3 regions of the Nocardioides sp. QY071 genome follow, and region 1 is predicted to be linked to each of the others. Evidence: predicted binding sites of a transcription regulator. Region 1 holds the regulator's gene; each other region holds the start of a gene.

Region 1 (10,413 bases):
GGCCTGGGGGTACCTCGTGGTCGCCGCCATCGACTTCGGCGCGACCGCGCGCCACGACGGCAAGGCGAGCGCGTGGGCGTTCATGGCCGTGGCCTCGCTGGGCGCCATGCTCTGCCTGTTCCTCACCTTCATGCTGGCCATCCGCCTCTCGCGCGCCCTCGGCATGAGCTCGCACCACCACGAGCCGCGCCCCAAGCGCGACCCCGCCACGCCCAAGGGCGGCAAGCGCGCGGCTCGCTGAGCGCGCGACTCACGCACGCGCGAAGGGCGGGATCCGGTTCGGTCGGATCCCGCCCTTCTCATTCCCCAGGCCAATACAGGCCCCATCTCCGCTGGGGTCGAGGCAGCGAAGAAGTCTGGTGGTGCGACTAGTGCGTCGGCACGCGCAGCTCCTGGCCGACGTAGACCATGCTGCCGTCGAGCGTGTTGAGCTGCTGGATGGTCTCCATCATGTCGCGCACGTCGTCGCCCGAGGTCGCGGCGGCGTCGCTGGCGATGTCCCACAGGGTGTCGCCGGGGCCGACGGTCACGAGCTGGACCTGCGGCGCGCCGCCGTCCTGGCGGGTTGCGGCCGAGCCGGCGGCCAGCCAGATCGCCGCGAGGACGACGGCGGTCAGGGCAAGCAGGAAGACGACCGCGCGGCCGCGTCGGGTCAGCCGGACCTGGCCGCGGGCGGCCGGACGGGTGGCCGGACGGGTGGCGGGGCGGGTGGCGGGACGCGTGGTGGCGCGAGCCGGGGCGACACGCGGCGCAAGGGTGATGGTGCTCATGGGATTGACCTCCGGGGGAAGTGGACGGCCCCAGTTGTATCGAGGGGGTCCGACGGAAGGTGTTCGATCAGGCGTTCGATCGAACATGTGTACGAGATTAGATCAGGTGTTCGAAGATTTCCAGCACCGTTCGAAAGTTCGTTCGACCGGCGTGTCGCGACACGCGGTTCGAACAGATGTTTGAAACCGGGGGCCGGATTCGGTTAGCGTCGTCACACGGGCCCGGTCGATCCGGACCACACCACGCGATCTGATCTGGAGGGCGACCATGGCTGAGCGCAAGGGCACCCAGCGCAAGGGCGACGGCAAGGCGAGCAGCGTCACTGAGCTGCCCGACGGACCGGCCGACGCGACCGGGCTGACCCCGCGCCAGCAGCGGGTCCTGGCCCACATCAAGGACAGCATCGAGAAGCGCGGCTACCCGCCGAGCATGCGCGAGATCGGCCAGGCGGTCGGCCTCACCAGCACCTCCAGCGTCGCCCACCAGCTGCGCACCCTGGAGGAGAAGGGCTTCCTGAAGCGCGACCCCAACCGGCCCCGCGCCCTCGAGGTGTTCCTGCCCGAGGTGATGGCGGCGCGACGCGCGATGGGCACCGCCGAGGAGACGACGTACGACGAGACCGGGATCGGCGACGCCGCGCCGGTGCCGGCCAACGTCCCGGTCGTGGGCCGGATCGCGGCCGGTGGCCCGATCCTCGCCGAGGAGCGGGTCGAGGACGTCTTCCCGCTGCCTCGTCAGCTCGTCGGCGACGGACAGCTGTTCCTGCTCGAGGTCAGCGGCGAGTCGATGATCGAGGCCGCGATCTGCGACGGCGACTACGTCGTGATCCGCCAGCAGCCCACCGCTGAGAACGGCGAGATCGTGGCGGCCATGATCGACGGCGAGGCCACGGTCAAGACGTTCCAGCGCAAGGGCGGCCAGGTCTGGCTGCTCCCCCACAACCCCGCGTTCGAGCCCATCGACGGCACCAACGCGACCATCCTCGGCAAGGTGACGGCGGTTCTCCGGCGGGTGTGAGGTTTGCCTGACCGGGCGGTGACATAGGGTCTGCATGTCCTGTCGCCATCTCCGAAGGCCGGTCCTGATGTCTCGTCGCAGCCACTTCCCCTTCCTCGGGCTGCTGTCCGCGCTGCTCGCAGCCCTGCTCACCGTGTCCGTCCTCGGCGGCACCGCACGGGCGGACGACACCGATCCGGCCGCTGATCCGGCTGCGCCGGGCGCCGCCGTCCCGGTCGACATCGACGACGACGTCGCCCAAGCGACCGCGGAGCAGGCGCTCGAGACGGTGCAGGACATCGTCGAGGCCGCCCCGAACGCCGCGCCGACCGACGCCACGACCGGCGCCGACCTGACCATGGCGCTGCGCGACCTCGCGCTCACCCGCGACGACCTGCCGACGAGCCTGCAGGACGACGCCGCGCGGCTGCTCGCCCGCCCCGGCACCGGCTACCGGCCGCCGCCGGGCTCCGGCGGCATCGAGTGCACCAACGGCTCGGGGCTGCCCTGCTACACCGCGCCCGAGGCGGCGCCGACCTGCGGCAGCGGCATCTGCGTCCACTACGTCCAGGGCGCCTACTCGCCGAGCACGGGCTCGGACGCCCCCGCGCCCAACTACCCCGCGGCCGTGCTCAACGTGATGAAGAACGTCGCGAGCCGCTACGTCGCCTCGGGCTACCGCACGCCGGTCAGCGACGGCAACGAGTTCGACGTCTACCTCGCCGACCTCGGCAAGCGCGGCCTCTACGGCTACTGCACGACCGACCAGCGGGTCGGGGGCCACGTGACGGCGGCCGCGTACTGCGTCCTCGACAACGACTACGCCGAGTTCGGCCCGGTGCCCGGCCCCCTCGGCAACCTGCAGGTGACCGCGGCGCACGAGTACTTCCACGCCGTCCAGTTCGCCTATGACGTCAACGAGGACACCTGGCTGCTCGAGGCGACCGCGACCTGGGCCGAGGACGAGGTCTACCCGGCGATCAACGACAACCTGCAGTACCTCAAGGGCGGTCCCCTGGGTCAGCCGGCGCAGCCGCTGGACCACCGCAAGGGCCTGGCTCCCTACGGCGCGTGGATCTTCTTCAAGTACCTCAGCGAGCACTTCCCGGCCGTCAACGGCCCCGGCGGCATGCCGACCATCGTGCGCGACATCTGGGACCTGGCGGCCGGCCCGGCCAACTCGCGGCAGGCGATCAACGCCGCACTAGCGGCGCGCGGCACCGACCTGCGCACCCAGTTCGGCTGGTTCGCGGCGGCCAACCGCCGCCCGGCGCTGAACTACGCCGAGGGTGGGGCCTACCCGCGGGCCAGGCTGTGGCGCGGCGTGAAGCTGTCCGGCTCGCGGCGCTCGGTCTCCGACTCGGTCGAGCTGCGGCACCTCGCCTCGCGGACCATCCGCTTCAAGTCGAAGTTCCGTGGCAAGGCCCACCTGCGCGTCCACGTGGACGGCCCCAAGCGCAAGAAGGGCGGCTACGTCCTGGTCACGATCAAGAAGAAGGGCCAGGCGCCGCTCACCAAGATGGTCAAGATCAACCGCAAGGGCGACAAGACCAAGCGCTACGAGTTCGGCAAGAAGGTGCAGTGGATCGAGATCACCTTCGCCAACGCCGGCAAGAAGGACGCGACGGCGAAGGTCAGCGCCACCGCGCGCTGACGCCCCGCTGACACCACGAAGGTCGTGGGTCAGGCCCGGCCGCTGAGGCGGCCCAGGGCCTGGCGCACGACCTTCGGGTCGTTCGTGGGCCACATCGGGGGCAGGCTGGCCTTGAGGAACGAGCCGTAGCGGGCGGTCGCCAGCCGCGGATCGAGTACGGCGACCACGCCACGGTCGCTCGTCGTGCGGATCAGGCGCCCGGCGCCCTGCGCGAGCAGCAGCGCGGCGTGGGTCGCGGCGACCTGCATGAAGCCGTTGCCGCCCGCCTGGTCGGCGGCCTTCTGCCGCGCGCTCATCAGCGGGTCGTCGGGCCGCGGGAACGGGATCCGGTCGATGATCACCAGCTGGCAGGTGTCGCCGGGGACGTCGAGGCCCTGCCACAGGCCGAGGGTGCCGAACAGGCAGGTGTGCGGGTCCTCCAGGAACTGGCGGGCCAGCTCGGGCAGCTGTGCCTCTCCCTGGGCGAGGGTGGTCAGGTGCGGCAGCGCCTTGCGGACGTGCTCGGCGGCGGCCTCCGCGGCCCGGCGGCTGGAGAACAGCCCGAGGGTGCGGCCGTCGGCCTGGTCGACCAGCTCGGTGATCTCGTCGAGCTGGGCCGGCCCGAGGCCGTCGCGGCCGGGCGGGGGCAGGTGGCGGGCGACGTACAGGATGCCCTGCTTGGCGTAGTCGAACGGGCTGCCGACGTCGAGGCCGCGCCACGGCTGGGCGTCGTCGGGCCACTCCTGGCGCGGCGCCTCGGGCGCGACCCGCTCGGACGGCTTGAGGCCGACCGAGCCGGCGACCGTCGCGAAGTCGCCGCCGAGCATGAGGGTCGCCGAGGTGAGCACGACGGTGTTGTCGGAGAGCAGCTTGTCGCGCATCTGGGCCCAGACCTGGAGCGGCGCGATGCAGAGGATCGGCGGGATCCGGTCGGTGCCCTCGGTGCGCCACAGCACGTCGGCCTCGGAGTTGGCGGCCATCCGCTCGGCGGTCGTGAGGACCTCCTGGACCATGCCCTTGGCCTGGGTCATCGCGGCGTCGGGCTCGCTGCCGGACTCCGCCTTCGGGAAGGCGCCCACGCAGGCGCGGGCGGCGTCGCGGACCAGCACCAGCGCGTCGGCGAGCGCCTCGGGGACCTGCTCGAAGCGACCGGCCGGGGCGTCGGTGACCGCGGCGCGCAGCGCGTCGGCGGCGTCGGCGAGGTCCTCGGCCTCCTCCCCCTCGACGTGGCGGATGCTGCGCCGTGCCGCGCGCTCGACCTCGGCGGCCCACAGCTCGTCGGTGGCGGCCTGGGTGACCCGGGCGGCGAGCTCGTGGGCCTCGTCGATCACGACGGCGTCGTAGTCCGGGATCATCGGGATCCCCTCGACGGCGTCGATGGCGAGCAGCGAGTGGTTGGTGACGATGAGGTGCGACTTCTGCGCCTTCTCCTTGGCGCGCTCGGCGAAGCACTCCTCGCCGAACGGGCACTTGGCGGCGCCGAGGCACTCACGCGCGGAGACGCTGACCTGGCGCCACTCCTTGTCCGTGTGGCGCGGCGCGTCGTCGCGCTCCCCGGTCTTGCGGTCCTCGGCGGCCTTCTCGGCCCACTCGCGCAGCTCGAGGACCTTGCGGCCCATCGCGCCCATGGCGTCCTCGGCCTGGATCAGCTGGCCCTGGTCGTCGGGCGCGCCCTCGCGCACGCGGTGCAGGCAGGCGTAGTTGGAGCGCCCCTTGAGCACGGCGTACGACGCGTCGACGCCCGGAACCGTGCCGACGGCCTTGACCAGGCGCGGCAGGTCGCGCTCGACCAGCTGGTGCTGCAGCGCGAGTGTGGCGGTCGCGATCACGACCCGCTGGTCGTGGAGAAGAGCGGGGACGAGGTAGCCGAGGGACTTGCCGGTGCCGGTGCCGGCCTGGACGAGGAGGTGCTCCCTGTCGGCGAACGCGTCGGCGACGGCCTCGGCCATGGCGACCTGGCCCGCACGCTCCTGGCCGCCGAGCGCGGCCACCGCCGTCGCGAGCAGGTCGCGGACCGGCGAGGTCCGGTCGGCAGCGGTGGTGGTCACCGGAGAACCCTAGAGGGTGGGGCCGACGTTCCTGCGCGCCCCTCCACAGCTCGCCCGCGGTCATCGGAACGGGCCGTCGCGGATCACCCCGAGGACCGCGTCGACGGTGTTCCCGTGCGGGTCGGTGTCGGCCAGCCACCAGGTCGCGCCTGCCGCCTCGAAGGCGGCCAGGTCGGCCGAGGCGGGCAGCGCCACCGCGACGTCGTACGGCGCCGCGACGGTGCCGGCCTCGGTCCGCAGCTCCCGGATCCGGTCGACGGCACCGGCGAGCTGGTCGGGGTGCTCGAGGTTGACCGGGACGAACCCGTCGTGGCGCGCGGCGCGGACCAGCGGGCGCCTGTTGCCGGGGAAGCCGGCCGTCCAGACCGGGACCGTGCCGTGGACCGGCCGCGGGAGGAACCGGACACCGTCGATGGTGCCGCCCGGGCCGTGGTGGTGGACCTCCTCCCCGCTCCACGCCTGCCGCAGGACGCCGAGCGCGTCGTCGAGCAGGACGGCGCGGCGGCGGTCGTCGGCCTCCTCCCCGAAGCGCGAGAACTCCTCGCCGAACCGGTCGCTCCCGAGGCCCGCGCCGAGGACCAGCCGGCCGCCGCTGAGCCGGTCGAGGGTCGCGGTCTGCCGCGCCACGACCTGCGGCCGGCGTCGCGAGAGCGGGGTGACCATCGGGCCGAGCCGCAGCCTGGTGGTCGCCGCGGCGACGGCGGCCAGCGTCGTCCACGGGTCGGCGACCGCTTGCACCGGCTCCTGCCAGCGCACGTGGTCCCAGACGAAGAAGCCGTCCCAGCCGTGCTCCTCGGCCGCCACCGCCAGCCGTACGACGGCCGCCGGGTCCGCGAGGTCGTCGAAGAGGGGCAGCCACACCGCCGAGCGCAGCGCGGTCACGACGTGTGCTCCACCAGCTCGGCGACGAACCGGTCCCAGGCGGGCTCGAGGACGTCGTGCCCGGAGCCGGGCAGCACGACCAGCCGGGCGCCGGGGATCTCGTCGCGCAGAGCCTCGCCGTGGGCGGGTGGGAAGACCGGGTCGAGCTCGCCCTGGACGACGAGGGTCGGGACCCGCAGGTCGCTCCACCCGCCGCCACGCGGTCCGGCGAAGTCCATCGCGAAGTGGTTGACCAGGGTGGCGCGCAGGTCCCGGGTGCGGGCGACGTCGGCGGTGGCGATCGCCCGGGTCGCATCGGCGTCGAAGTGCGGTGAGCCGCCGGCGTACGCGCGGAACGCCTCGACGAGGTAGGCCACGACGGCGGCGGGGTCGCCGGGGTCGGGGTCCGGCGGGAGGTCCGCGGAGCCCATCGGCAGCTCGCCGGTGGTGGTGCTGACCAGGGTCAGCGAGCGGACCCGGTCCGGGTGGTCGACGCCGAGGACGAGGACCACCCCGCCGGACATCGAGCGGCCGACGACGTGGGCCTGATCGATGCCGAGGGCGTCGAGGAGGGCGACGGCGTCGGCGGCCAGGTCGCGCAGGCCGTAGCCGGGCTCGCCGGCGGGGAAGCTGGTGGAGCGGCCGGTGTCTCGCTGGTCGTAGCGGATGACGTAGCGGCCCGCGGCGGCGATCCGCCGGCACAGCGCGTCCTCCCACCACAGCATCGAGGCGCAGGCGCCGTGGACGAGCAGGACGGCTGGGTCGGCCGGGTCGCCGAAGGTCTCGGCGACGAGGGTGATGCCGTTGCAGTGGTGCGTGGTCTCGGTCATGACAGTGACGCTAGGTGCGCCGCATCATCGTGAAAAGCGATGCTTTTCGATCGAGATGATCGTTGCTTACGATGATCGCGTGTACGAGCTACGGCACCTGCGGGCCCTCGACGCGATCGCGGTCGAGGGGACCTTCGCCCGCGCCGCCCAGCGGCTCGGCTACACCCAGTCCACCCTGAGCCAGCAGGTCGCGGCGCTCGAGCGGTCGGTCGGCGGCGCGGTGTTCGACCGGCCCGGCGGCCCGCGGCCCGTGCGGCTGACCCCGCTCGGGCGGGTGGTGCTCGCCTCGGCACGCGAGGTGCTCGGGGTCGTGGGCGAGGCCGAGGAGTCGGTCAGCCGCTTCCACGCCGGCGACGGCCGGGTCGACATCGGCACCTTCCAGACGGTCACCAACGTGCTGCTCCCGCCGCTCGTGCAGCGGCTGCGGGCGGCCCACCCCGGCTGCGACATCCGGCTGGTCGAGGACGAGGCGGCCGTGCCGGACCTCGGCGATCTCGACGTCCTGTTCTTCGACCGGCCCGGACCCGACGACGTCGACAGCACGCTGCTGCTCGAGGACGAGCACGTCCTCGTCGCACCGCCGGACGCCTTCCCCGGCGGTCCGGTGGCGCTGGACCTGCTGCACGAGGCGCCCATGGTCGCGCTCCCGTCGATCTGCGACCAGCGCGAGGTCGAGGACCACCTGGCCGGGCGCGGCATCGCACCGCACGTCGTGTTCCGCACCGCCGACAACCAGGCGGTCACCTCCATGGTCCGCGCCGGCCTGGGCTGCGCGGTGATGCCGGTGCTCTCCCTCGGCTGGCCGGAGCGGCCGCGCGGCGTCGCGCTGCACCCGCTCGCACCCGCACTACCGCCACGCCGGGTCTACGCGCTCACTCGCGGCAGCCTCTCGCCGCTGGCCGCCGAGGTGATCGCCCTCGCGACCCGGATCGCGCAGGAGGTCAGGGACGCGGGCGGGTGCGCTGGGTGAGCAGCGTCTCGACCCGCTCGGCGACGCGATCGCCGAACACGCGGTGCCCGGCGGGGTCGGGATGCAGCCGGTCGGGCTGGTAGGTCAGCTCCGCGTCCAGCATCGACAGGTACGGCGTCCCGCGGCTCGCCGCCAGCGCGGCCAGGCGGGCGTCGACGGCCGCGACGGCGTCGTACGGCAGCAGAGGTGCGGGCGGCGGTCCGACCACCAGCACCGGGCGGTCGCCGAGCGCCTCCACGAGACGGACGTACCCGGCCGACAGGTCGGCCGGCGACTGGTCGGCGTCGTTGAGCCCGCCCTCGATCACGACCATGTCGACGCCGGCGAGCCGGCGGTGCGCGGCGCGGGTGGCGTAGGAGACGTCGCCGCACGGACTCGCACCGACGCTGAACCCGCTTCCGGAGAAGCCGTCGACCCGGACCCGGCCCGGCAGCCGCACCGGCCACGACTGGTCGGGGCGCACGCCGGCGCCGACCGAGTAGGAGTCGCCGATCACCAGCACCCGGGCGCCCGATCCGGTCACCAGCGCTCCCCTCTCCCCGGCCCGCTCCCCCTTCGTCGCGCACGGGTCCGGGCGCGCGCCGGCACGGGCCAGCAACGTCGTGCTCGCCACCGTGGCGAGGACGAGCGCGAGCAGGCCGAGCAGGAGTCGGTGCCGAGTCACGCCGGGATCATCCGTCGTACCCGGCGATCAGGTTGCCGAATTCGGGAAATCGGAACCGAATTGCCGGGTGCGACGAGGAGACTCAGACGGCGTAGGCCGCCAGGTCGCCCGCGAGCGCCTCGGTGGCGCGGCCGGTGACCCGGGTGCCGTCGGCGGTGTGCTCGAGGGTGCCGATCTCGCCGTCCTTGTGGATCCGGTCGATCAGGTCGCCGCGGGCGTAGGGCACCAGCGCGGTGAACTCGACGCGCGGGCGCGGGAGCTCGGCCTCCACGGCGGCGATCGCGGCCGCGATGCCCTCGCCGGTGCGGGCGGAGACCGCGACCGAGTGGGGCTCGCGACGCAGTACCCGGTCGACCACGACCGGGTCGGCCGCGTCGACCTTGTTGACCACGACCAGCTCGGGGACCTCGGTCGCGCCGATCTCGGCGAGCACCTCGCGCACCGCGGCCAGCTGGCCCTCGGGGTCGGGGTGCGAGCCGTCGACGACGTGGACGATCAGGTCGGCGTCGGCGACCTCCTCCAGGGTCGAGCGGAACGCCTCGACCAGCTGGTGCGGCAGGTGCCGGACGAAGCCGACGGTGTCGCTCATCGTGTAGACCCGGCCGTCCGCGGTCGCCGTACGACGAGTCGTCGGGTCGAGCGTGGCGAACAGGGCGTCCTCGACGAGCACGCCGGCGCCGGTGAGGCGGTTGAGCAGCGAGGACTTGCCGGCGTTGGTGTAGCCGGCGATCGCGACGGAGGGGATCTCGTTGCGGCGGCGCTCCTGGCGCTTGGTGTCGCGCGTCCCCTTCATCGCCTTGAGCTCGCGGCGCAGCTTGGCGATCTTGTCGTTGATCCGGCGGCGGTCGGTCTCGATCTTGGTCTCACCGGGACCACGACCACCGATGCCGCCACCGTCGGCGCCGACCCGGCCACCGGCCTGGCGGGAGAGATTGCCGCCCCACCCGCGCAGACGCTGCTTCATGTAGTTGAGCTGCGCGAGCTCGACCTGCGCCTGGCCCTCCTTCGACTTCGCGTGCTGCGCGAAGATGTCGAGGATCAGCGCGGTCCGGTCGACCACCTTGACCTTGACCCGGTCCTCCAGGTTGCGCAGCTGGGAGGGCGCGAGCTCGCCGTCGCAGATGACGGTGTCGGCGCCGGTGGCCTGCACGATCTCGCGCAGCGCCTCGACCTTGCCGCGTCCGATGTACGTCGCCGGGTCGGGCGAGGTGCGGCGCTGGTAGATCGCGTCGAGCACCTCCGAGCCCGCGGTCTCGGCGAGCAGCGCCAGCTCGGCCATCGCGTTCTCGATCTCGGAGATGGCACCGCCGGTCCAGACGCCGACGAGGACCACGCGCTCCAGCCGGAGCTGGCGGTACTCGACCTCGGTGATGTCCTCGAGCTCGGTGCGCAGACCGGCGACGCGGCGCAGCTCATGGCGCTCGACCAGGTCGAGGGCGCCGGTGGTCAGGTCCTCGGGGTCGGGCTCGTCGGCGTACCCGGACTCGAAGTCGTCGAATTCGGTGTCGGGGTCGTCCCAGCCCTCGGTGGCGCGCAGCGCGGCCGCGAGGGAGAAGTCTTCAGCACGGTTCGTCATAGGCGTATCCAGCGTAACGACGAGAGTGCCGAGATGCTTCCCGATTACCGCTCCGGCTCGAGCG
Region 2 (10,413 bases), 1.8 Mb from region 1:
TCTCGCACGGCCCGGTCGCGGCATTCGCCTGGATCACGTTCTTCCTCGCGATGTACGCGCGAGGCCGCAGGCGAGGCGACCCGATCGGCGTGGCGGCCTGCACGACGCTCCTCGTCGGGACCGTCCAGCTGCTGTTCTACGGCATGTTGCCCTACGGCCTGCCGCTCCTCATGATCGCTGCGGCCGTCGCGGCCCGCGGTCCCGAGCTTCCCACCACCGAAGGAGACCTGCCATGACCGCGACGGCCTGGCCACGCGTCGGCGTGGTGATCCCCACCCGCAACCGTCCCGACCTGCTGCGCCGCGCCATCGCGTCGGTCGCCGCGCAGGACTACCCGGGCGTCGTCGAGACCGTCGTGGTCTTCGACGGTACGACGCCCGACCCCAGCCTGGTGGCGTCGTACGACAGCGCTCGGCCGGTCCGCGTCGTCAGCAACACACGCGTCGCCGGCCTCTCCGGCGCCCGCAACACGGGGATCCTGGCCCTCGACACCGAGTACGTCGCGTTCTGCGACGACGACGACCACTGGCTCCCGTCGAAGGTACGCCGCCAGGTCATCCGTGCCGAGGCCGCGGACCGCCCCGAGATGGTGACCTGCTCGATCACCGTCGACTACGACGGCACCCGTACCGACCGCTTCGCCGGGACCGACACGGTCAGCCACGCCGACCTGACCCGCTCCATCTACGCGATGCTGCACTCGTCGTGCTTCTTCTTCGACCGCCGCGCGCTGGTCGAGGGGATCGGCCTGGTCAACGAGGAGCTGCCGCAGAGCCAGCTCGAGGACTGGGACATCAAGCTGCGGGCCGCCCAGCGCCGCCCGATCGCCCACCTCGACGAGCCGCTCACCGTGGTCCAGTGGGGCCGGACCTCGATGTTCGCCCGCCGCTGGGACTCCAAGAACGCCGCCCTGCGGGCGATCCTGCAGCTGCACCCGGCGATCGCTGCAGACGCCCGGGGCGCCGCCCGGGTCTACGGCCAGCTGGCCTTCGGTACGGCGGCCGCCGGTGACCGCGCCGAGTCGTGGCAGTGGATCCGGCGCACTGTGCGCACCGATCCGCGGCAGTGGCGGGCCGCGGTCGCTCTCGCCGTCCTGCCCCATCCGCCCAACGCCGAGCGCGTGCTCAACACGCTGCACCGCTTCGGGAGGGGCGTGTGAACGCGCCTAACCGGCCGCCCATCACCCCGACCGTCACCCCGACCGTCACCCCGACCGCGACGACGCCCAGCAGACAAGGAACCCGGACAGTGAGCGCAGACCTGCAGTCCACGGTCGAGATCGGACGATTCGTCCTGGTCCTCCGCCGCCGCTGGAAGGTGGTGGCCCTGGTGAGCGCCGCCCTGGTCGCCGCGGCCTGCGTGTGGACGGTGCTCGCCCCGAGCTCGGCGACCGCGACGACCCAGGTCAACGTCAACGTGATCGCGACCGACCCGTTCGCAGCTCAGCGCACGTCCTCCGACCTGCTGGACCCGGCCACCGAGCGGCAGATCGTGCTCTCCTCCGAGGTGATCGACCGCGCCGCGGCCGACCTCGGCAAGGGCACCGCGCCCCGCTCGGTGCGCGCCGGCCTCGACGCCCAGATGGTCGCCGGCTCCACCGTGATGCGGATCAGCTGGACCGGGGCCGAACCGCGCCGGGCCCAGGCGGTCGCGGACGCGGTCGCCACCGAGTACCTCGCCTACCGCGGCGAGCAGGCCGCCGCCCGCCAGCAGGACGCGCTCGAGCCGCTCGTCGCGCGCCGCGACGCGCTCAACGCCCAGCTGCAGCAGACCGATGCCGGCCGGAGTGCGCTGCTCAGCGAGCTCAACCTGGTCCTCACCCAGATCACCAAGGTCTCCGGCCTCGCGACCTCGGGCGGCACCGTGCTCGTCAAGGCCGCGGACACGCCGCCGGCGACCGGGACGAAGGCATCCACCGTGCTGCTCGCCGCCGGTGTGCTCGGCCTGCTCCTCGGCGCCTTCGCGGTCATCCTCGACGACATGGTCCGGCGCCGGGTGTACGACGCCGCCGACGTGGTCGACGGCAACGGCGGCCCGCTGCTGGCCCGGTTGCAGGCCCGCACCATGACCGAGCTCGACCAGCCGGTCGACGCCGACGCGCTGCAGTCGGTCTGGCACCGGCTCCGCATCCAGATCGCCGACGACATCCCGGTCATCCTCGTCATCGGTGCCACCATCGGCGCGCCGGTCGCCGCGGTCGCCCGCGCGCTCGAGCTGGCCGCGGCCGCGGTCGACGACGCGAGCCCCCAGGTGTCGCGGCGGGTCCGCGCGCTCGCCGTACCAGCGGAGGAGGGCTATGCGGTCGCGCTCTCGCTCGCCCCGCGCGCCACCGTCGTCGTGCTGGTCGCCGAGGACGGCCGGACCACGGTCCGCAGGCTGGCCACCCTGGCCGACCACCTCCGCGCGGTCGGCGTCGAGCCGGCCGGCACCGTGGTCGCGCACCGGTTCACCGAGGCCGCCGGCAACGCACCTGCGCCGGCCCCGGCGGCGGCGTCGCCGGCGGCGGCCCCGGCCGCCGAGCTGCAGACGGGAGAGGCCCGATGAGCCTGCTCGCCGAGCGCCGCGAGTCCGCGCCCCGCTGGATGAAGGACGTCGCCAACCTGACCACCCGCGGCTATGCCCTGGGGACCTCCGCGTCACGACCGGGCCCGGACTTCCTCGTGGTCGGCACGAAGCGCGGCGGCACGACCTCCCTGTACAACTACCTCCAGCAGCACCCCTCGCTGCTCGGGCTGTTCCCGCAGCCCCGCGGCCGCAAGAGCACCGACCACTTCTTCGCCTCGGGCGGGCGCAGCGAGCGCTGGTACCGCTCGCACTTCCACACCGAGGCCTACCGGGCCCGGGTGGCCCGCCGGGAGGGGGAGCGGCCGCTGGGTGGTGAGGCGTCGCCCTACTACCTGTGGGACCCGCGGATCGTGCACCGGGTGCACGCGGCCTACCCGCAGGTGAAGGCGATCGCGTTGGTCCGTGACCCGGTCGAGCGGGCCTGGTCGCACTACCAGGAGCGCACCGAGAACGGCGTCGAGCCGCTCGGCTTCGCCGAGGCCCTGGCCGCCGAGGAGGCACGCACCGCCGGCGAGCTCGAGCGGATGCTCGCCGATCCGGGCTACCACAGCACCGCGCACGACTGGTACACCTACCGCGCCCGCGGCATCTACCTGCCCCAGCTGCGGAACTGGCTCTCGGTGTTTCCGGCCGAGCAGCTGCTCGTGCTGCGCAGCGAGGACATGTACGACGACGTGCAGGCCGTCTTCGACCGGATCTGCGCCTTCCTCGGGGTCCGCGAGTACGCGCTGCCCGACGTACGACCGCGCAACGCCAGCCGGACCAAGTCGTCGGTGCCGCAGCCCTGCCGCCGCGAGCTCGCCGAGTTCTTCGAGCCCCACAACCGCGCGCTGGAGGAGTTCCTCGGCCGCGACCTGGGCTGGACCACGCCGGGATCGCTGCGGTGACCGGGCCCGACCTCGGCGCGGTCGCGCACCTCGTCGAGCAGCTGTGGGGGCCCGCGCTCGCCACGGGCGACCTGCGCCTCGACCTCGGCCGCGGCGCCACGCCGGGCTGGACCGACGTCGAGACCTACCAGGCGCTGCCGTCGATCGCCTCGGCCACGATGCTGCTGCCCACCGCCGAGCGCCGCGTTCTCGCGGGATCGCTCCTCAACTTCCGCCGGCTGCGCGACCCAGGCACCCGGGTCCAGCGTCGCCTGCTCGGGTCGCTGGCCGCCCGCGGCGTACCACTGCCCTTCCCACAGGTCCGGGTCCAGGCGCGCGTCGGCGCAGGACGGCGCGTGCCGCTGCCGACCGAGCAGGTCGCGGCCGACCTCGGCCTGCCGCGGGTCCACGCCTCGATCGGGGTGCGCACCGGCTCCAACCGGAAGGCGACCCTGCAGCTGGTCGACGACGCCGGTGTCGCCGTGGGCTTCGCGAAGTTCGCCTGGGACCCGGCGAGCACCGGCGCGGTCGCCCGGGAGGCCGCCGCGCTGCGGGCCCTCGCCGGCGGCACCGACGCCGTGCGGGCGCCGCGGCTGCTGGCCGAGGGCAGCTGGCTCGGCCGGCCCTACCTCGTGACCGAGCCGCTGCCCGCCGCCAGCCGACGCCCCGATCCGAACCTGCTCCCGACCGCAGAGGAGGTCTTCGCACCGGCCCCGGTCGGGCGCCGCGACGTACTCGCCCGGACCGGACAGCTCCAGGACCTGCGACTGCGCCTGGACGTGCTGCGCGCCGGCGGTGCCGACCCCGAGCTGGTCGACGCGCTCGACGACCTCCTCGCCCTGGTCGCGGACGTGGAGGTCCCCGTCGCGGCGCGCTGGCACGGCGACTTCACCGCGTGGAACTCCGCCCGCGACGAGCAGGACCGGCTGTGGTGCTGGGACTGGGAGTCCTCCGAGCTCGACGCCGTGGCCGGGCTGGACGCGATCCACTGGGTCGCCGGCGGCGCGACCCTGGCCGGCACGCGCTACGACGGCGCCCTCATCGCCACCGCCCTCGACCGGGCCGCGCCCGTGCTCACCGCCGCCGGGCACTCCCGCGCCGGCGCCGTCGTCGTACCGGTGGTGTATGTCGCCACGCTGGTCGAGCGTGCCCTGTCCCTCGCGGTCGGCAACGGGCGCTGGGACGACGCCTGGCTGCGCCGCGACGAGGCGGCCGCGCTCCTCGCCCACGCCCGCACGCTCGCTCCTGCGCGGGTCGGCGCCGATGTCCACCGCTGAGGCCACCCGCGCCTCGGGTCCGCCCGAGGTCGGGGCCGAGCTCCGCTCGGCGGCCCGCGGCGGCGTGGTCACCGTGGCCGGCGCGGCCACCAGCACCGCGATGGGCTTCGTCCTGACCATGGTCCTCGCCCGGCAGTTCGGTGCCACGGGGGCCGGCGTGGTCCAGCAGGTGATCGCAGTGGCCACGCTCGCCCTCGCGCTGGGGCGGGTCGGCACCGACACCACGGCCGTGTGGCTGCTGCCCCGGCTGCGCACCCAGGACCCCGGCCACCTGCGCGCGGCCTGCACCACGCTGCTGGCGGTCGCCGCCCTCGGCGGCACCGCCGTGGCGCTCGCCTGGTCGGCGGTCGACGCGTTCGGCGACGGCGCCGTGCTCGGCGACGCCCGGGTCGACGACGCGTTCTCGGCCGTCGCCTGGGCGCTCCCGTTCGGGGCCGTGATGATGACGGCGCTGGCTGCGACCCGCGGCTTCGGCGGGGTGCTCCCGTTCAACCTGATCGGCAACATCGCCGTACCCGCCCTGCGGCCCGTGCTCGTCGTGCTGATCGGCGTCCTCGGTGGCTCGGCGGTCGCGGCGGCCACCGGGTGGGCGGTGGTGCTGGTCCCCGGCGCCTGCCTCGCCGTGCTGGTGCTCGCCCGGCGGCTGCGCGGCGCCGAGCGTGCGCTCGGCGGACCCGGCACCGCTCGCCCGACCCGTGCCCTGGTCCGCCAGATCTTCGGCTTCGGCCTGCCCCGCACCGTCTCGACACTGCTCGAGCAGGCCCTGGGCTGGCTCGACGTGGTCCTCGTCGGCGTGCTGCTCGGCCCCGCCGCCGCCGGCGTCTACGGCGTCGCCTCCCGCTTCGTGGCCGGCGGCCTGGTCATGATGACCGCGCTGCGGATCGTGGTCGCCCCGCAGTTCAGCGCCAGGCTCGCCGCCGGGGAGAACGCCGAGGCCGGCCGGCTCTACGCGATCACCTCGACCTGGATCGTCTTCTTCGGCGTCCCGGTCTACGTGCTGCTGGCCTGTTTCGCGCCGTTCGTCCTCTCGATCCCGGGCCCGGAGTTCGGCAGCGGCCGCACCGCGATGGTCCTGCTCTGCGTGGGCGGCGTCGCGTTGCTGGCCGCCGGCAACCTCCAGTCGCTGCTGCTGATGACCGGCCGCAGCGGTCGCGCCCTGGCCAACAAGGTCGTCGTGGTCGCCACCAGCGTCACCTGCAACCTGGTCCTGATCCCCGTCTGGGGCATCGCCGGCGCGGCCACCACCTGGGCGCTGTGCTGGACCCTCGACGGTCTGCTCTCGGCCGTCCAGGTCAGCCGGCTCACGGGTATCCGCCCGTCCGTCGGCCGGATCGGTGCCGGCATCGGCGTCGGCGTGCTCGTCGCCGGCCCGGCGTCAGCGATCGGGATCGTCGTGGGCGGGCAGAGCCTGGCTGGCTTCGTGGTCGCGCTCGTGATCACCGGCCTGGGTGTCGTCGTCGCGGCGCGGCTCTGTCGGCGGTTCCTTCACCTCGACCAGTTCGCGGGAATCGTCAGGCGGCGAGGTCGAACCTGAGCGAGTGCTCGGCGTGGAGCTGGTACTCGGCTCGGGTGATCGCGGTGGTGCCGCCGCCGGTGACGAGGCGGTAGAGGCCGTGGGGTGTGCCCCAGATCCACTTGTCGGGGCCGAGCTGCATCACGGTGTAGCCGTGGTGGGTCTTCGCGCGGTGGTGGTGCCGGGTGAGGGGTGTGTCGTTGTGATCACCGGTCTGGCCGGGTGGTCCGTGCTTGTCGTACGGCGTGGTGTGGTCGTGGTCGGGGGCTCGGCCGTTCTTGTTGAAGAGGCTCGTGGCGTGGGGGAACACGTCCCCGATCGTGCGTAGCTGGGTGCGGTGTTTGACGTCGGTGGGGTGCTCGTAGCCGTTGACCGACCGGCCGGTGTGCAGATCGATGACGGGCTGCACTCTGATGGTCGTGTGGCGACCCAGGAGGTCGCTCACCTGGGTGAGGAGCCGAGGGCCGAGGCCCTCGACCCGCGCAACGGGTCCGAGGGCGCCGGTGTCGGTCAGGGAGACGTGCACGACGACCTCCGCGGACCGGCGGGGGTCTCGTGACGGTTGCTGCGCAACCTCCTCGACCTCCGAGGTGCCCGGGGTGTCGTTGATGCCGTTCAGGAACGCGAGGACGGCGGCCGGGTCGGCGAGCATCGCGAACGCTTCGGCCCGCCAGTGATCCATGCCCAGCGGCTCCGCACCCTCGGGGACGTCGGCGTGCTCGGCGAGGGCAGCAGCGAGGTCGTCGACCGTGTGTTGGTGGGCGAGGGCGTCGGCTTCGTCGAGCCGGGCGAACACCGTCCCGATACCGGCAGTGTTGACCGCATCGTTGTCGTCGACCTGGGAGCCGGGCCGGGGCTTGGGGTACCAGACACCCTTCTGGGCCTGGTTCTTGTCGATCCGGGCCTGGTGAGCGGCGGGGTCGGCCTCGATCACCTTGGCCTCGGCGATCGTCAGGATCCTGGACGGTGCCTGGTCCAACGCAGCAGCCACCGCGGTGTCGACGAGCGAAACTTGGTGGCGGTCGAGGGTGCGGGACATCCGTGCGACCCGCCGCACCACCCACACCTCGCACCGTCCCTCGCGGATCCCGGCCCAGGTCTGCGGGAGGCGGTGGCGCAGGTCGAACGCGTCGGCCAGGGCGCCACGGGTCGCGAGCACGTGCTCGTGCCGGGCGATCGCCATCTCCACCAGTGCGAGGTCGGCGACCTCCGGAGTCCCGTCCCCACCCAGGGTGATGAGCCGCGGACCGCCGTACCGGACCAGTACCGCACCGGGCTCGGCCTGCGGGTCACCCGAGTGCAGGTCGGCCCAGGCGAGCAGCAGCTCCAGCTTGCGGACCTCGAGAAGCCTGGCCTCCCGGACACTGTCCTCGGCCGCGTGGAGCAGCTGCTCCGGCGTGGCGTTGGAGAGGTCCGAGATCATGCTTCGATTCTATCGCACATATGTTCGAATGGCGAGCCTTGTTGCGGACTTTTCCCTTGTTTCTAGGGGTTTCGGCCGCGCGCGCGGACCGAAGGCCGACCGCGGAACCGGGCCACCTCCCGACCTTCCTCGTCGCTGCCTTTCGGAACGCAACCGGCTACGTACCCGAAGCCCGCGGACAGTTCGCGCGACCAGCCCAGTGGTTTCGAGGCTCGTCGCTGGCGCTCCTCGCACCTCAACCATCGCGCGAGTCGGTTGTGGTGGTCTCGTGACGGTCGCTGCACGACTTCGTCGTCCTCCGGCCGTGAACTGTCGCCCGACCGCGGAACCCAGCCACCCCGGCGACCGTCCTCGTCGCCGCTTTCGGAACGCAACCGGCGATGCGACCGAAGCCCACAGACAGTCCGCGCGACCAGCCGGGTGGTTTCGAGGCTCGTCGCTGGCGCTCCTCGCACCTCAACCATCGGGCGAGGTCGGTTGTGGTGGTCTCGTGACGGTCGCTGCGCGACCTCCTCGTCCTCCGGCCGTGAACTGTCGCCCGACCGCGGAACCCAGCCACCCCGGCGACCGTCCTCGTCGCCGCTTTCGGAACGCAACCGGCGATGCGACCGAAGCCCACAGACAGTCCGCGCGACCAGCCCAGTGGCTTCGAGGCTCGTCGCTGGCGCTCCTCGCGCCTCAACCACCGAGATCATGGGCGTCGGTCAGCCCCGCGCCCGCACCCACGTCCGCACCGAGTCGACGAGGAGCGTCGACCGCCCGCCCGACCAGTCGTCGCCGATGCGAGGTGTGCCGCCCCAGCCGCCGACCTGCAGGTTGATCCGCAGGCTCCACCGCTTGCCGGCGTCGTAGTAGTCCTCGTACCAGGCGGGAGACCCGGCGCAGAAGGCCGAGGAGACGCGCCCGTCGATCCACATCACGATCAGACCGGGCGTCTTGCGCACGACGTAGTCGTGCCAGGCGGTTCCGGTGCGGTCGCCGAGGCCCGCGAGCTCGAAGCGCCGGGCGGCGACGCGGTGCCCGGCGCCGTAGGCGCTGTGGATGCTCTGGCTGACGCGGGCGGGCTCGCCGGGCCGGCGGGTCGTCTCGGCGAGGTCGATCTCACCGCCACTGCGGTCGGTGGGGCGCAGCCACAGCGGCGCAGCCCACAGGCCCTGGCGCGACGGTGCCTTCGCACGTACGGCGACCTGGAAGGTCGGGGGGAGCGAGTAGCGACCGTCGGTGTCGACGAACCCGGAGGTGAAGCTGCGCCCGCCGGCCGCCTCCTGGCGGGCCGTGATCGCGAGCCGGCCCCGCCGGGTGGCGACATTGCGACCCAGGAGGTAGGCCACGTCGTGGTCGAGCCGGGTCTCGTCGCGGGTGTTCCAGATCCGCGGCCGGAGCCGGTCGAAGTCCTCGTCGAGGTCCTCGCGCCAGCGTGCCGAGGTCGGCGGCAGGTCGGCCCGGATCGCCGCCCGGGGGCGGCCGAGGAGGCAGCCGCGGCTGGCCGCGGGCACCTCCCGCAGGTCGGCGAGGGTGAGCGGACCCGAGGGGGTCGGGCCGGCGGAACCGGTCGACGGCGTAGCGGCGCCGCCTTCCTCGAGGGCACTCACGGGGGCGGCGGTCTCGTCGAGACGCAGCGCCACCAGGACCGCGGCCACGGCGGCGAGCAGGCACAGTCCGACCGCCACCCGGCGACGACGGGAAGCGACGGGCATCGGCCGGAGACCCTCCCATGTCCGCGCCGGGAGCAGCGAGGTCATCCTGCGCTCGTCGCGAGTGCCTGGAGTCGGAACGTGACGTCCGGTGTGGCCCGGTAGTTGAGGTGCGTCTCGACGGCGATCTCGTTCGCGCCGGGCCGCAGGAGCGCCAACGGTACCTCCACCACCAGCGGGTCGGCCTGCGCCGCCGCGTCGCGGATCGCGGCGCTGGCGTAGGTGGTCGAGGTCAGCGGTCCGGCGGGCAGCCCCTTGCGGGCGACCTCGACCCCGTTGACGTAGACGGCCGCGCCGTCGTTGGCTAGCACGATCAGCTTGAGCGAGGACAGCTGTGCGGGCTCGGCCACCTCGACGGTACGCCGGAAGTAGGCCGTCAGCGGGCGGTCCTTGGTGGTGGGGAAGGTGTCGATCGGGGTGGCGATCGAGGCGGTGCCCCAGCCCAGCACGGCCGAGCCCGTGGGCCATGCGCTGTCGTCGTAGGCCGGCTGCGCCCAGGTGTCGGCCGGAGGGGTGCTCTGGTACCACCAGGACCAGGTCGCATCGGTCGCGACGAGCTCGCTCACCCGGGCCACCGTGAGGACGGGTGTGCTGGCCGAGACGTTGCCGGCCGCGTCGGCAGCGCGGACGAAGTAGCGTGCGGTGCCGTCGAAGGGCACCGTGATGCTGGTGGCGGTCGTGGTGGCGACCGGCCGGTCGCCGCGCAGCACCTGGTAGCGCACCTTCCCGGCGTCGCTGCTGGCGTTCCAGCCGAGGGTCACCGCGCCGCTGGTCTGGTTGACGACCCGGAGGTCGCCGGGCCGCGACGGCGCGCTGACGTCGCGCGGACTGAACCGGGCGAACCCGCCGGACGGGTCCTTCGCGCTGCGCGCGGAGGAGGCGGTGACGATGTCGCCGCCCATCCAGACCCGGCCGTTGGTGTCGGTCGTGATCGCCCAGATGCCGCTGCCGAGGCGGGACTTGAAGGTCGGCGTGAAGCCGGGGATCCGCTCGCCGGTGCTGGCGTCGAAGGCGCCGGCCCAGTGGATGGCGTCGGCCTGGCTCCAGGGGGTGGAGTCGAGCGGCCAGGTGACGG
Region 3 (10,413 bases), 170 kb from region 1:
GACCGGCGAGGGCAGGGGCGAGCACGCACTCGAACCTAGGGGTCCCTGGTGGTGAAGGACAGCGAATGTTCCTTCATGAACATGAGCGTTGCTTAACATGAGTCATGCGCTTCGACCCCACCCAGCTGGAGACCCTCGTCGCCATCACCGAGGAGGGCACCTTCGAGGCGGCCGCCCGCCGGCTGCACGTCACCGCGAGCGCGGTGAGCCAGCGGGTGCGTGCCCTCGAGCAGGCGGCGGGCCAGGTCCTCGTCCGCCGTACGACGCCCGCCACCGTCACGCCGGCGGGGGAGCCGCTCGTCCGGCTCGGCCGGCAGCTGCGCCTCCTCGGCACCGAGGCCGCCGTCAGCCTCGGCAGCGACGAGGTCGTCGACCTCGCGGTCGCGGTCAACGCGGACTCGCTGGCGACCTGGTTCCGGCCGGTGCTCGCCGCGGTCGCCGCCCGCCCCGGGACCGCGCTGCGGCTGCATGTCGAGGACCAGGCCTACTCCGACGACCTGCTGCGCCGCGGCGAGGTGCTGGCCGCCGTCACCGACGAGCCGCACCCCGTGCAGGGCTGCGTGGTCGAGCGGCTCGGCGGGATCAGATACACGCCGGCGGCCGCACCCTGGCTCGTCGACCAGCACCGGCGCGGCCGCGGCATCGACTGGGCGGCGATGCCACTCGTCGTCTACAACGAGAAGGACCACCTGCAGGACGACCTGCTCGCCGCCCACCACGCCGGCCGGCCGCCCGTCGTGCACCGGGTGCCCAGCACCGCCGACTTCCACGAGGCGATCCGGGCCGGGCTCGGCTGGGGGATGCTGCTCGACCCGCAGCTGTCCGCCAGCCTGGCCGCCGAGGAGGTGGTCCGGCTCCCGGGGGCCCGGCCGGTCGTCGTACCGCTCTTCTGGCAGCGGTGGCGCCTCGACAGCCCGGCGCTGGCCGCGCTGAGCGATGACGTCCGCCGGGCGGCGCGGGTGTTGTCGGTGGCACGGGCTACGAAGGTGTCATGACCGACGTGTGGCCGTTCGTCCGCCAGGAGCGCCTCGCCCTGCTCGCCGACCTCGAGTCCCTGACCGCGGAGCAGTGGGACGTCCCGTCGCTGTGCGCGGGGTGGAGTGTGCACGACGTGGTGGCCCACCTCGTCGACGTCGCGAAGACGTCGGTGCCGCGGTTCGTGCTGACCATGGCGCGGGCCCGCTTCGACTTCGACCGGCAGAACCAGGACGGCGTCGAACGGGAACGAGGCCGCACGCCCGCCGAGACCGTGGCCCGTTGGCGCGCCGCCGTCGACCTGCGCAGGTCGCCGCCGGCCCCGCGAGTGACCCGCCTGGTCGAGGAGATCGTCCACGGCGAAGACGTCCGCCGCCCGCTCGGCATCGCCCGGGCGTACGACGACGGCGCGGTCGCCGACGCCTTCGGGTGGCAGGTCCGCACCTCCGAGGCGATGGGTGGCACGCGGCGCACCCTCGCCGGGCTGACTCTGGCGGCGACCGACGCCGGCCTCGTCCACGGCGACGGGCCGCGTGTCGAGGGGCGCGCCATCGACCTGCTGCTCGTCTCGGCCGGACGCACGGTCGTCCTCGACGACCTCAGCGGGCCCGGGGTGGCGACGCTGCGCGAGCGGTTCGCGTGAGGCTCAGGCCTCCGCCGTCGCCTTGATCCCGCTCAGCGTCTGCCGCATCCCGTCGCGCAGCGACGCGGTGAACACGTCCATCCCGCCCAGGAACCCCTCGGTCAGCTCGCGGGACAGCTCGGAGATGCCGTCGGGCGTGGACCGGCGTTGGGTGAGCACGGTGCCGGCGCCGTCGGGCGCGAGGTGGAAGGACCACACGGCCCAGTTCTCCTCGACCCGGAACGCGATCTCCTGTTCCGGCTCGAACCGCAGGATCCGTGCGTGGGTGGTCCACTCCAGCTCGCCGTGCTGGTTGCGGTTGGTGAACGCGACGCCCTCGCCGGGCTCGCCGCCGTCCTTGATCCGGGTGGAGGTGACCTGCGGGCTCCACTCGGCCATCCGGCGTACGTCACTGACGAGTGCCCACACCGTGGCGGGCGGGGCGTCGATCCCGATCGAGTCCTCGAGCTGGTCCATGCCTTCGGACGGTAGCCGCGATCGATCTTTACGTCCAGTCGGACGTATAGTCTTCCCATGACCCACGACGGACGACGGGCCCGGGGCGACGCGACCCGGCGACGGGCGGCGCGGTGCGCGGCCGACATCGCCACGACGCACGGCCTCGACTCGATCTCCGTCGGCGGCCTCGCGTCCGCGACCGGGCTGAGCAAGAGCGGCATCCTCACCGTCTTCGGAACCCGCGAGGCGATCCAGGTCGCCGCCGTCGCCGAGGCCCGCCGGGTGTACGTCGACACGGTGATCGCGCCCGTCTGGGGAGCCGCGCCCGGGCGGGACCGGCTGGCCGCGCTGCTCGACGCCTGGGTCGACTACCAGCGCGCCGGCGTCTTCCCCGGCGGGTGCTTCGTGGCGGCGACCTCAGCGGAGTACGGACACCGCGACGGTCCGGTCGCCGCCGCCGTGCGCGCCCTCAAGCGGGAGTGGCTCGAGCTGCTCGAGGGCGAGCTCCGGGCCGCGGGTGTCGCGGACCCGGCCGAAGGAGCGTTCCGGATCGACGCCTACCTGGTCGCCGCCAACACCCGGCGCCAGCTCTTCGGCGACGACACCGCGCTCGGGACCGCGCGTCGGCTCGCCCTGGCGGTGGTCGGGTCAGGCTGAGCGCGACGAGCCCTCGTGGGCCCGTCGTACCAGCTCGACCACGGAGACGCCGCGCTCCACCGGCGAGGTCCGCTCCTGCCGGTCCAGCCACATCGCGGCGTCGAGCGCATCGGTGGCGAGCCGGCGCAGCGCGTCGGCGCCGAGCTCGCCGTCATCCTCGTCCGGCTCGGCGATCGTGGCGGTGAACGAGCTCGTCACGCCCTCCAGCCACCAGGTGCGCAGCAGGCCGAAGGTCGGGCCCTCGTGCAGCAGCGTGCCCGGGTCGTCCTCGGCGTGCTCGCCCGGCGTCGTCACGCACCACGCCGGGCAGTCCGGCCGCTCGTCCGCCTCCATCTCCCTGCCATCGGCGCACCGGCCGTCCGAATGAGGAATCGGCTCGCGCGGAGGCCGGTCGCGGACGGATACTTCCGTCATGCCGTCGACCAGTCAGCTCGCCGCCTTCGCGATCGCCTCGTTCCTGTTCATCCAGGTCCCGGGCCCGAGCCTGCTGTTCACCATCGGCCGCGCGCTCACGGTCGGTCGCCGCGACGCGCTCCTGTCGGTGGTGGGCAACGCCCTCGGCCTGCTGGCGCAGGTCGTGCTCGTCGCGGTGGGCCTCGGTGCTGTGGTGGCGGCCTCGGCGACGGCCTTCACGCTGCTCAAGCTCGCCGGCGCGGCGTACGTCGTCTACCTCGGCGTGCGCGCGATCCTCCACCGCGCCGACGCCCGCGCCGCCCTCGAGGCGGTCGGCCTCGGCGCGGAGGCGGCGCCGAGCAGTGGGCTCGCGTCGGTGCGGACCGGCTTCGTCGTCGGCGCGACCAACCCCAAGACGATCGTGTTCTTCGTGGCCTTCCTGCCGCAGTTCATCGACGGCGGGGCACCGGCCGCGCCGCAGCTGGTGCTGCTCGGCCTGCTGTTCGGCGTGATGGCGGTCTGCTCCGACGGTTGCTGGGCGCTGCTGGCCGCCCGGGCCAGGGACTGGTTCGCCCGCAAGCCGAAGCGCCTCGACTCCCTCGGCGCCGCCGGCGGCGTGATGATGGTCGGCCTCGGGATCACCCTCGCGACCGCCGAGAGTCACTAGGACGGCGGTCGGTCGGCGGGCTCAGGCGGCGTAGTCGTCGGCGAGGACGATCGCGTCCTGGGCGTGGAGCTGGTACTCGGCTCGGGTGATCGCGGTGGTGCCGCCGCCGGTGACGAGGCGGTAGAGGCCGTGGGGTGTGCCCCAGATCCACTTGCCGGGTCCGAGCTGCATCACCGTGAATCCGGGCACGTGGGTCTTGGCTCGGTGGTGGTGTCGGGCGAGTGGGGTGTCGTTGTGATCGCCGGTCTGGCCGGGTGGTCCGTGCTTGTCGTACGACACCGTGTGGTCGTGGTCCGGTGGGCGGCCGTGCTTGACGAACAGGCCGGTGGCGTGGGGGAACACGTCCCCGATCGTGCGTAGCTGGGTGCGGTGCTTGACGTCGGTGGGGTGTTCGTAGCCGTTGACCGAACGGCCGGTGTGGAGGTCGATGACGGGCTGCACGGTGATGGTGGCGTGCCGGTGCAGGAGGTTGCGGACCTGGGTGAGGAGCCTGGGGCCGAGGTTCTCGATGCGGGCGAGGGGTCCGAGGGCGCCGGTGTCGGTGAGGGAGATGTGGACGATGAGTTCGGCGGTCGGGCTGCGGGGGTCTCGTGACGGTTGCTGCGCAACCTCCTCGACCTCCGAGGTGTCGTTGATGTCGTGGAGGAAGGCGAGGACGGCGGCGGGGTCGGCGAGCATCGCGAACGCCTCGGCCCGCCAGTGGTCCATCGACAGTGGTTCGGCGCCCTCGGGGACGTCGGCGTGCTCGGCGAGGGCGGCAGCGAGGTCGTCGACCGTGTGCTGGTGGGCGAGGGCGTCGGCTTCGTCGAGCCGGGCGAACACCGTCCCGATACCGGCAGTGTTGACCGCATCGTTGTCGTCGACCTGGGAGCCCGGGCGAGGCTTGGGGTACCAGACACCCTTGCCCTTCTGGTTCTTCTCGATCCGGGCCTGGTGAGCGGCGGGGTCGGCCTCGATCACCTTGGCCTCCGCGATGGCGAGGATCCGGCTGGGTGCCTGATCCAACGCGGCAGCGACGGCCTCATCCACGATCCTGATCTGGTGGCGGTCGAGGGTGCGGGACATCCGTGCGACCCGACGCACCACCCACGCCTCGCAGCGTCCCTCACGGACGCCGGCCCAGGTCTGCGGGAGGCGGTGGCGCAGGTCGAACGCGTCGGCCAGGGCGCCGCGGGTCGAGAGCACGTGCTCGTGACGGGCGATCGCCATCTCCACCAGTGCGAGGTCGGCGACCTCCGGGGTCCCGTCCCCGCCCAGGGTGATGAGCCGCGGTCCGCCGTACCGGACCGGGACCGCGCCGGGCTCGGCCTGCGGATCACCGGAGTGGAGGTCGGCCCAGGCGAGCAGCAGTTCCAGCTGCTGGACCTCGTGGAGCCGGTGGATCCGGACGCCGTCGTCGGCCGCGTGGAGCAGCTGCTCCGGCGTGGCATCCGAGAGGTCCGAGATCATGCGTCGATTCTATCGCACACATGTTCGAATGACGAGGCCTGCCGGGGACTTTCTCCTTGTTTCTAGGGGTTTTCGACCGCGCGCGGACCGCAAGACGACCGCAGGACCCGGCTCCTACGGACCGTCCTCGTTGCTGCGCGTTTCCGTGCTGTTCCGGCTACGTACCCGAGGCCCGGGGACAGTTCGCGCCGATGGCCGCGGTGGTTTCGAGGCTTGTCGCTGGCGCTCCTCGCACCTCAACCACCGGACAAGGGTTGGTTGCGGTGGTCTCGTGACGGTCGCTGCGCGACCTCCTCGACCTCCTCGACCTCCGGGCGCGAACCGACGCCCGACCGCGGAACCCGACCACCTCCCGACCTTCTTCGTCGCTGCCTTTCGGAACGTAACCGGCTACGCATCCGAAGCCCGCGGACAGTTCGCGCAATGGTCCAGTGGTTTCGAGGCTCGTCGCTGGCGCTCCTCGCACCTCAACCGTCGGACGAGATTGGTTGCGGTGGTCTCGTGACGGTCGCTGCGCGACCTCCTCGACCTCCGGGCGCGGACCGTAGCCCGACCGCAGAACCCAGCCACCGCCTGACGTTCTTCGTCGCTGCCTTTCGGAACGCGACCCGCTACGCACCCGAAGCCCGCGGACAGTTCGCGCCGATGGCCCGGTGGTTTCGAGGCTCGTCGCTGGCGCTCCTCGCACCTCAACCGCCGGGGTCGCGCAACCCGCCCCTTCCCGGTGGCTCCATGACCTAACGTTGGCAGTGATGAGCACGGATCCGGCTCCAGGGCCGGGCGCAGCCGTCACGGTCAACGGAGCCGCCCGGGCGCTCCTCGGCGCCCAGCCGCCGCTCACCGCGCTCGACTGGCTGCGCGGCCAGGGGCTCACCGGTGCCAAGGAGGGGTGCGCCGAGGGGGAGTGTGGCGCCTGCGCCGTCCTGCTCGCGAAGCCCGGGATCGACGCGCCGACCGAGTGGACCGCGATCAACGCCTGCCTGGTGCCGGCCGCCGCGCTCGCCGGGCAGGAGGTCGTCACCGCCGAGGGCCTCGGTACGCCGGACGCGCTGCACCCCGTCCAGCACGAGATGGCCGTCCGGGGCGGCTCGCAGTGCGGCTACTGCACGCCGGGATTCGTGTGCAGCATGGCCGCCGAGTACTACCGGCCGGGCCGCGCCTCCTTCGACCACCACGCCCTGTCCGGCAACCTGTGCCGCTGCACCGGCTACCGCCCGATCGTCGACGCCGCGGAGGCGCTGGGCGCCCCGGCGGCCGATGACCCCCTCGCTGTCCGTACGACGACCGCGCCACCACCCGTCCCACAGCACCGCGTCGCGGGCTGGGTCCGCCCCGCGACCCTCGACGAGGCACTGAGCCTCCTCGCCGAGCCCGGCGCGGTCGCCGTCGCGGGCTCGACCGACCTTGGCGTCGAGGCCAACCTCCGCGGCTCCCGCCCGGGCCTGCTGGTCGCCATCGACCGGCTCGACGAGCTGCGCGGCCTGAGCGTCGCCGATGGCGTGGTCGAGATCGGCTCGGCCGTCACGCTCAGCGAGGCCGAGCGCCGGCTGGAGGGCCGGATTCCCCTGCTGGACGCGGTGTTCCCGCAGTTCGCGTCCCGGCTGATCCGCAACGGCGCGACCATCGGCGGCAACCTCGGCACCGGCTCACCCATCGGCGACCTGCCGCCCGCGCTGCTCGCCCTCGACGCCGATCTCGTGATGGTCGGCCGCGACGGGGAGCGCACGGTCCCGCTCACCGACTTCTTCACCGGCTACCGCCGGTCGGTGCGGCAGCCCGGGGAGCTGATCGCCCGGATCCGGGTGCCGCTCCCGCTCGCCACGACCACCGCCTTCCACAAGATCGCCAAGCGCCGCTTCGACGACATCTCCTCGGTGGCCGTGGCCTTCGCGCTCGACATCGAGGCGGGCACCGTGCGCAGGGCGGCGATCGGGCTCGGCGGAGTGGCGGCCACCCCGATCCGCGCGACCGCTGCCGAGCGGGCCCTCGTCGGCCGCGCCTGGACTCCCGACGGCATCGCCCCGGCCGCGACAGCGCTGGCCGAGGCCGGCACGCCGCTCGACGACCACCGCGCGAGTGCCGCCTACCGCACGGCGATGCTCGGCCAGGCGCTCCCGCGACTGCTCGCCGAGACGACCGAGGGGGTGCGGTCATGAGCGTCGGCGAGGCGCGCCCCCACGAGGCCGCGGCCCTCCACGTCACCGGCCGCGCGCTCTACACCGACGACCTCGCCCTGCGCGCGCCCGGCGTCCTGCACGCCCACCCGGTCCAGGCGCCCCACGCGCACGCCCGGATCACGCACCTCGACCCGCGGCCGGCGTACCGGATCCCCGGTGTGGTGCGGGTCCTGACCGCGGCCGACGTCCCCGGCGTCAACGACTCCGGCACCAAGCACGACGAGCCGCTGTTCCCCGACGAGGTGATGTTCCACGGCCAGGCGGTCGCGTGGGTGCTCGGCGAGACGCTCGAGGCCGCCCGCCTCGGCGCGGAGTCCGTCGACGTGTCGTACGACGACCTGCCGTCCCTCGTCACGCTCGCCGACGCCATCGCCGCCGGCTCGTTCCAGGGCGCGCGGCCGACCATGGAGCGCGGCGACGTCGAGGCCGGACTCGCTGCCAGCACGCGGGTCTTCGAGGGCGTGACCGAGCTCGCCGGCCAGGAGCACTTCTACCTCGAGACACATGCGTCCTTCGCCCAGGTCGACGACGACGGCCAGGTGTTCGTGCAAGCCAGCACCCAGCACCCCACCGAGACCCAGGAGATCGTCGCCCACGTGCTCGGCCTGGCCAGCCACCAGGTGACCGTGCAGTGCCTGCGGATGGGCGGCGGGTTCGGCGGCAAGGAGATGCAACCCCACGGGTACGCCGCCGTCGCGGCCCTCGGCGCCACCCTCACCGGCCGCCCGGTGCGGGTGCGGCTCACCCGCCAGCAGGACATGACCATGAGCGGCAAGAGGCACGGCTTCCACGCCACGTGGAGGGTCGGCTTCGACGACGACGGCCGGCTGCAGGCGCTCGACGCGACGCTCACCTCCGACGGCGGCTGGAGCCTCGACCTCTCCGAGCCCGTGCTCTCGCGGGCGCTGTGCCACATCGACAACGCGTACTGGGTCCCGCACGTCCGGGTCGCCGGCCGGATCGCCCGCACTCACACCACCTCCCAGACCGCGTTCCGCGGCTTCGGCGGCCCCCAGGGGATGCTCGTCATCGAGGACGTCCTCGGTCGGTGCGCGCCCCTGCTCGGCCTGGCGCCCGAGGAGCTGCGCCGCCGCAACTTCTACGTCGAGGGCCAGGCCACCCCGTACGGACAGCCGGTGCGGCACGCCGAGCGCCTCGACCGCGCCTGGCAGCAGGTCCTCGACACCAGTGAGTACGCCGTGCGACGCAAGGAGGTCGAGCGTCACAACGCCGGGAGCCCCCATTCCAAGCGGGGTCTGGCGATCACGCCGGTGAAGTTCGGCATCTCGTTCAACTTCACGTCCTTCAACCAGGCGGGCGCCCTCGTGCACGTCTACAAGGACGGCTCGGTGCTGATCAACCACGGCGGCACCGAGATGGGCCAAGGGCTCCACACGAAGATGCTGCAGGTCGCCGCCACCGCGCTCGACCTGCCGGTCGAGCGCGTCCGGCTCGCACCGACCCGCACCGACAAGGTGCCCAACACCTCGGCCACCGCTGCCAGCTCCGGCGCGGACCTCAACGGCGCCGCGGTCAAGGACGCCTGCGACCAGATCCTGGCGCGGATCGCTCCCGTGCGGGCCCGCCTCGGCGAGGACGCGTCCTGGCAGGACGTCGTGCGGACGGCCTACCTCGACCGGGTCCAGCTCTGGGCCGCCGGCTTCTACCGCACCGAGGGCCTGTCCTGGGACGCGACCACGATGACCGGTCACCCGTTCAAGTACTTCGCCTACGGTGTCGCCGCCGCCGAGGTCGAGGTCGACGGATTCACCGGTGCGTACGCCGTGCGCCGGGTCGACATCGTCCACGACGTCGGCGACAGCCTCTCCCCGCTGGTCGACCTCGGCCAGGTCGAGGGCGGGTTCCTGCAGGGCGTGGGCTGGCTGACCCTCGAGGACCTGCGCTGGGACAGTTCGGACGGCCCCCATCGGGGGAGGCTCGCGACGCAGTCCGCGTCGACGTACAAGCTGCCGAGCCTGTCCGAGCTCCCTGCCGACCTGCGGGTCGCGCTGCTCGAACGGGCCACCGAGGACGGCGTGGTCTACGGCTCCAAGGCCGTCGGTGAGCCGCCGCTGATGCTCGCGTTCTCCGTGCGCGAGGCGCTGCGCGACGCGGTCGCCGCCTTCGGGGTTTCGACAGGCTCAACCAGCAGGTCGGTCGAGCTGGCCTCCCCGGCGACACCCGAGGCGGTCTGGTGGGCGATCGAGCGGGTCAGGAGCTGAGCATGGACTGGCTGCGCGCGCTCCAGCACCTCCGCGCCACGCGGACCCCGGGCGTGATCGTGACGATCGCGGAGGTCCGCGGCCACGCCCCGCGCGCGGCCGGCGCCAAGCTGGTCGTGGCGGCCGACCGGACGTGGGGGAGCATCGGCGGCGGGAACCTCGAGGAGACCGCCGTACGACGGGCGCGGGTGCTGCTGCGCGACGCTGCCACCTGCGCGACCACGCAGACGCACGACCTCTCCGACCGGGCGCCGACGGAGCACGGCGTGCAGTGCTGCGGCGGGCAGGTGAGGCTCCTCTACGAGCCCGTGCCGGTCCGGAGATCGGTCGCGGTCTTCGGGATGGGCCACGTCGGGCTCGAGCTGGCCCTGCTGCTCAGCCGCCACGACCTCGAGCTGCACCTCGTCGACTCCCGCGCCGACCAGCTCGCCGACGACCGCCTGGCCCCCGTGCTCACCGGGCCGGCCGACGTACGGGTGCACCGGGTGCCCGTGCTGCCCGAGCTCGTCGTCGCTGACCTGCCCGTCGGCACCGATGTCCTCGTCCTCACCCACGACCACGCGGAGGACCTCGCCCTGCTCGACGCGCTGCTCCGCTCCGACGTACCCGGCTCGATCGGGCTGATCGGCTCCAGCGCCAAGTGGACCCGCTTCCGGGCCCGGCTCGCCGGGCTCGGCCACGACGCGACCGCCATCGCCCGCGTGCACACGCCGATCGGCGACCCGGCGGTGAGCGGCAAAAAGCCGGCCCGGATCGCGCTGGCGGTTGCTGTGGAGTTGCTCACGACCAGCG

What was found. Region 1 encodes LexA, which represses DNA repair genes until DNA is damaged. Its sites were predicted from a motif close to TCGAACANNTGTTCGA; they were not measured.
Region 2: a site for LexA is predicted at 7,657-7,672, ahead of QI633_RS12560 (DUF222 domain-containing protein). Genes of this name have one in related genera too.
Region 3: a site for LexA is predicted at 5,235-5,250, ahead of QI633_RS20630 (DUF222 domain-containing protein). Genes of this name have one in related genera too.

Annotation. Positions count from the first base shown of each region.
Region 1 is NZ_CP124681.1:4,453,755-4,464,167, forward strand. It holds gene QI633_RS21470 (hypothetical protein) at 1-241, shown strand, start outside; gene QI633_RS21475 (LysM peptidoglycan-binding domain-containing protein) at 369-770, opposite strand; gene lexA (transcriptional repressor LexA) at 1,039-1,788, shown strand; gene QI633_RS21485 (MXAN_6640 family putative metalloprotease) at 1,856-3,421, shown strand; gene QI633_RS21490 (ATP-dependent DNA helicase) at 3,451-5,349, opposite strand; gene QI633_RS21495 (LLM class flavin-dependent oxidoreductase) at 5,509-6,330, opposite strand; gene QI633_RS21500 (alpha/beta hydrolase) at 6,327-7,139, opposite strand; gene QI633_RS21505 (LysR family transcriptional regulator) at 7,219-8,109, shown strand; gene QI633_RS21510 (SGNH/GDSL hydrolase family protein) at 8,081-8,773, opposite strand; gene hflX (GTPase HflX) at 8,856-10,349, opposite strand; gene QI633_RS21520 (alkaline phosphatase D family protein) at 10,394-10,413, opposite strand, start outside.
Region 2 is NZ_CP124681.1:2,612,171-2,622,583, forward strand. It holds gene QI633_RS12530 (O-antigen ligase family protein) at 1-236, shown strand, start outside; gene QI633_RS12535 (glycosyltransferase family A protein) at 233-1,159, shown strand; gene QI633_RS12540 (Wzz/FepE/Etk N-terminal domain-containing protein) at 1,249-2,544, shown strand; gene QI633_RS12545 (sulfotransferase) at 2,541-3,452, shown strand; gene QI633_RS12550 (hypothetical protein) at 3,449-4,708, shown strand; gene QI633_RS12555 (oligosaccharide flippase family protein) at 4,695-6,242, shown strand; gene QI633_RS12560 (DUF222 domain-containing protein) at 6,220-7,644, opposite strand; gene QI633_RS12565 (family 16 glycosylhydrolase) at 8,349-9,341, opposite strand; gene QI633_RS12570 (fibrinogen-like YCDxxxxGGGW domain-containing protein) at 9,383-10,413, opposite strand, start outside.
Region 3 is NZ_CP124681.1:4,285,340-4,295,752, reverse strand. It holds gene QI633_RS20665 (LysE/ArgO family amino acid transporter) at 1-25, opposite strand, end outside; gene QI633_RS20660 (ArgP/LysG family DNA-binding transcriptional regulator) at 105-995, shown strand; gene QI633_RS20655 (maleylpyruvate isomerase family mycothiol-dependent enzyme) at 992-1,618, shown strand; gene QI633_RS20650 (SRPBCC family protein) at 1,622-2,074, opposite strand; gene QI633_RS20645 (TetR/AcrR family transcriptional regulator) at 2,132-2,713, shown strand; gene QI633_RS20640 (hypothetical protein) at 2,705-3,046, opposite strand; gene QI633_RS20635 (LysE family translocator) at 3,126-3,773, shown strand; gene QI633_RS20630 (DUF222 domain-containing protein) at 3,795-5,222, opposite strand; gene QI633_RS20625 (FAD binding domain-containing protein) at 5,975-7,378, shown strand; gene xdhB (xanthine dehydrogenase molybdopterin binding subunit) at 7,375-9,621, shown strand; gene xdhC (xanthine dehydrogenase accessory protein XdhC) at 9,624-10,413, shown strand, end outside.